Regions from separate parts of the Corynebacterium camporealensis genome, predicted to be linked through region 2. Evidence: predicted binding sites of a transcription regulator. Region 2 holds the regulator's gene; the other holds the start of a gene.
What was found. The regulator LexA, encoded in region 2, represses DNA repair genes until DNA is damaged. The targets are predictions, from matches to a motif close to CGAACANNTGTTCG.

Region 1 (2,398 bases), 1.0 Mb from region 2:
CCCTGCAGACGCAGCGGGTACTCCACGTTGCCCGCAGTGGTGCGCGAGCTAAACAGGTTGAACTGCTGGAAAATCATGCCGATGTTGCGGCGAATGCCACGCAGCTGCTTTTCGGACATGCCGACGATGTTGGTGCCATCGAGAAGCAGCTCGCCCTCGGTCGGGGTGTCCAGGCCGTTGATGAGGCGAACCAGCGTCGACTTACCGGCGCCAGAGTAACCAATAATGCCGATGATGTCTCCGGGCTCGACGGTCAAGGTGACATCGTCAAGCGCTTTGGTTTCGGTCTTGTTGTTTTTAAAGACCTTGGAGATATTGCGGAACTCAATCCGTGTGCCAATGTGCTGGGTCACGTGAAGTCCTTTGAATATGTTGAAACAGGGCAAAACCCCGCCGAGTACCTCGACGGGGTGCGGGGTAAACCTAGATGAAGTTTAGGACAGTTCCTCTTCGAGGCGGTCCAGAATCTCCTGCAGCTCCTCGCGCGGACGGTCGACGGCGACGGCGGTGTCACCGGAGGAACGCATGACAGCTTCCTCAACAGCCGGGTCCTTCCACAGGTCAGCCAGAGCGTTCAGGGTCTCGTTGTCGACGTCGTCGGCACGCACAGCCCAAACGTTGATGTACGGCTCTGCCTCTTCGGAGTCCGGGTCATCCTGTGCCACAGCGGACTGCGGGTCGATGCCGGTGCGCTCCAGGAAGGAGTTGTTGATCACTGCCGGTGCGCCCTCGCCGTATGCGGACGGGGTCTGTGCAGCATCCACTGGGCGGACAGAAACCTTGGAGGCCTCTTCATCGATGTCAGCCGGGGTCGGGGTCAGCATGCCCTCTTCGGTCAGAGTGACCAGGCCTTCCTGGACCAGCAGGTTGATAGCGCGGCCCTGGTTGGTGGAGTCGTTCGGGATGGCGACCTCTTCGCCCTCAATGCCATCGAGGGAGTCGTGATCCTGCCAGTACAGAGCCAGCGGGTAGATCTCAGTGGAGGCCAGCGGAACCAGGTCGGTGCCGTTGCCCTGGTTGAACTCTGCCAGGAACTTCAGGTGCTGGAACTTGTTAGCGTCCAGCTCGCCTTCGTTCAGAGCCTGGTTCGGGGTGTTGTAGTCGGAGAAGTTCTCCAGTTCAATGTCGTAGCCATTTTCTTCGGCCAGGTCCTGGAAGACGGACCACTCTTCCATGTTGGCATCGGTGGTGCCGATAACGATGGTGGAGTCCTCAGAGGCGCCCTCGGTGGTGGCTTCCTCGTCGTTGGAGCAAGCAACCAGGCCAGTAGCGGCAAGAGCGGTAGCAGCGGAAGCAGCCAGTACGCGGCGGATCTGCATGGGCAGTCCCTTCTGTGTGGTCGAAGTCGGTGAATATTGTCAAACAATCTAACAACCATTGAACAGCTTTGTCTAGTGGCCCCGATTGCACTTCGCCATTTGAATAGAACAGATATTCGACCATAGGATGTCTCCATGAGGTTTCATGGCGGCGCGGCACTCCCGTGGTCCAGGCTCGAGCGCATCTTATCCTCGCGGCCGGGGCCTGAACCTGTGCCGGTTAACCACCAGTCCAGCGCGCCGGAGCAGACCAGCTACCAACGCGGCCGCGTTCCCTTCGCGGAATTGCACGCCGTATCCTCTTTTAGCTTCCTCGACGGCGCCTCGGACCCAGAAGACCTCGTCGCCCGCGCCGCAGAGCTCGGATTGGAAGGATTAGCCCTGGTAGACCGCGATGGATTCTATGGGCTAATGAAGTTCGCGGAAGCTGCCGCAAAGATTGGCATGCCCGCCGTATTCGGCGCGGAACTTACCCTCCCGCACGCCCCACTGACCGTCCTTGCGTGCACCCCGGAAGGCTACCGACGCCTTTCGCGGCTTATCTCCAAAGCCCGCATGGATGCCGGTGAAAAAGGTGAGGTTCTCTACCCGCCGCTCGATGAGATTCTGGACTACCTGCAAGACCATTGCCTTTTCGTGCTCGGGTGGGAGTGGCTAGACGAAATCGATAACATGCTCGAAAGAATAAAAATAGACAGCATGGTTTTAGAATACGACTGCACGATGACACCCCAGGATGCCGACAGGCACGCTGAGCTGGATAAATACAACAACCTCCGCGCCATCGTCAGCGCCCGGCCTGCCGCAGCCACCAAAGAGGGCGCACGACTGGCTGCTGCCAAGCACTCCCTGGCTGAGAGACAATCCCTCGACCAGGCCGCCCCGCGGCTCCACCCCATGGGCGCTGGCTGGCTGCGCTCGGGCGAACAGATGGAAAAACTGCTGCCCAACCGGCCCGAACTCATCGCGGAGACGGTCAACATCGTCAAAGAATGCTCTTTTACCTGGGAAGCATTAGCACCCAACCTGCCCGGGTTTCCCGTACCCGAAGGCCATACCGAAATGAGCTTTCTGCGCGA
Region 2 (2,398 bases):
CCAGGAAGATGCTGCCGGATTCCTGGGGCAAAAAGTCCATGGCCGCACGGGCAATGGAAGCCTTGGCACCAATGGCGGAGCGCTGACGAGCATCTAAGGTTAGCTCTGCAGTCTGGAAGGTCTGCGATGCGACCGCACCGCCGTGCACGCGGTGGACGACACCTTCGCGGTCTAGGACCGCCAAGTCACGACGAATCGTTTCAGCTGTGACTTCGAAACGCTCCGAAAGCTCGGTGACGTTAACGCGGCCTTCCACTGCGGTCAGGGAAGCAATTTGGCGGCGCCGCTCTTCGGCGTACATCGGCCCCTCCTGTAGGACGTGTGGCGGGGGTGTCGGTAACTGTTATGTCCGAACTAGTAACTCCCGGTTTATTTTGCTTTCTGGGTCTATTGTTCCAGAAACCCCGCACACAACCACTGCTTTCGGGCATGAATAAACATCAAGCAAAAAGTTTCGCAGCGGGAGTAACCCCAAAAGCCAAGGTAGACGCCAATAATCGGCGGTGGGGGTACAGGGGTAAGAAAAAGGCAGCCCACATCCGTGGAGTGCCCGATAAAGGGGGAGGATTAAAGCTTGCGGAAGACAGAGACGACCTTGCCCATGATTTCTGCTTCATCGCCCTTGATAGGCGAGTAGGCGTCATTGTGCGGCAGCAGCCACACACCGGAGGAGTCGCGGTGGAATTCCTTGACCGTAGCCTCTTCGCCATCGAGCAGTGCCGCGACGAATTCGCCTTCCTCAGCAACGGCCTGGGAGCGCACAATAACCCAGTCGCCATCGAAGATGCCCGCATCATGCATGGAGTCACCGACCACCTGCAGCATGTACAGCTCGCCACCGCCGAGGATGTCGCCCGGCATAGGGAAGTAGGTGTCGATGTTTTCTTCTGCAGTAATTGGGGAACCCGCTGCAATGCGACCAACGACCGGAATGTAAGAAGCAGCCTCAGAATCCTCCGGTGGGGTGTCCTCAGTGGTTGCCACTGGCTTGCGGGAGTTCTTTCGCGGAGCTTCCTCATTGTTGTAATTGCGCAGATCCACCGCACGTGGCTTGTTCGGGTCGCGGCGCAGGAAGCCCTTTTCTTCTAACTGCTTGAGCTGGTACGCCACCGAGGAGGTCGACTGCAGGCCTGCCGCATCACCGATCTCACGGATGCTTGGCGGGTAACCGCGCAGCATCACGGCATCCCGAATCACATCCAGAATGCGCCGTTGGCGATCGGAGAGTGAATCTTCGTTGGGCTTGCCGGTCGGTTTGACGGGTTTGCGAGCCATGGTGCCTCCTCAGGCGGGGGTCAAGTGCTTTCTTACATTTCTATCACGTTCTGGACAAATGTTCGACTATTTCGTTCTAGGACTAGACAAATTTTCGAACGCCTGTTATAACTCGAACATACCAGCTAATTCGAACAGTTTGGCGAATGACTTGGCCGGCCGTGTCAGGGAAGTTTCTTATCATCACGGCAGGCTCAGAAAGGAAATAGAAATGACTCTCGCACTTGACCCGCAAAACCGCCGCTCCGCACGTCGTTCTCCGCAGGCATCTGTCGTTCCTCCTGCAGCCGTGTGGGATATCCGTCCTGGGGCTTCTTACACCTCGCGTTACTCGCATCCTGCATCCAGTGTTCGCACACTGCGCATCGGTGAGGCCCGTTCGAATCGAACAGAGTTACCAGGTGTACAGAAATCGGCTAATCGCGTAAACCAGCGTCGTACTTCTTCGAACATAGGTAACTATCTTCTGGGTGCCGTTTTTGGTGGTGCAGTATTCTTCGGCACTGTAGCTGCCGGTTTGGGTGGCGCTAGCGAACCAGCCGACGTTCCGGCAACGGGTGCCTCCGTCGGGGCAGTGGTTTCTGCCGACGTACACTAAAGCTGACAGTTATTTCCGTCAGCTTGTGAGGTAGCCTCCGCCGTGTATTGCCCCTTTTGTCACAATGAACAATCACGCGTTATTGATTCGCGCGTAGTCGATGCAGGCACCTCGATTCGCCGCCGCCGTGAATGCGCATCGTGCAAGGGACGCTTCACCACGGTGGAAAAGGCCGTGCTTCTCGTCGTCAAACGCAACGGCCTGGCGGAACCTTTCAGCCGCGACAAACTCATTCGCGGTGTCCGCCGTGCCTGCCAGGGCCGCGATGTCTCCGATGACTCGCTGAAAAAGCTTGCCCAGCAGGTCGAAGAAACTGTTCGCCATCATGGCTCCTCGCAGGTCAATGCCAATGACATTGGCCTAGCTATTCTGGAGCCACTGCGCGACCTCGATGAGGTTGCCTACCTGCGCTTTGCTTCTGTGTATAAGTCCTTCGAAAGCGCCGACGACTTCGAATCTGAGATTCGCCTTATGCGCCGACGCGATCGCGAAGACTTTTAGCGCAGCTTATCTACTGCCTTTTGT

Region 1: the regulator LexA is predicted to act here: its motif matches at 1,425-1,438, upstream of UL81_RS02180 (error-prone DNA polymerase).

What each region holds. Positions count from the first base shown of each region.
Region 1 is NZ_CP011311.1:432,712-435,109, forward strand. Features, by position in the region: gene UL81_RS02170 (methionine ABC transporter ATP-binding protein) at 1-353, opposite strand, end outside; gene UL81_RS02175 (MetQ/NlpA family ABC transporter substrate-binding protein) at 435-1,319, opposite strand; gene UL81_RS02180 (error-prone DNA polymerase) at 1,455-2,398, shown strand, end outside.
Region 2 is NZ_CP011311.1:1,460,019-1,462,416, reverse strand. Features, by position in the region: gene UL81_RS06845 (DeoR/GlpR family DNA-binding transcription regulator) at 1-301, opposite strand, end outside; gene lexA (transcriptional repressor LexA) at 568-1,275, opposite strand; gene UL81_RS06835 (hypothetical protein) at 1,487-1,873, shown strand; gene nrdR (transcriptional regulator NrdR) at 1,916-2,374, shown strand; gene hrpA (ATP-dependent RNA helicase HrpA) at 2,371-2,398, opposite strand, start outside.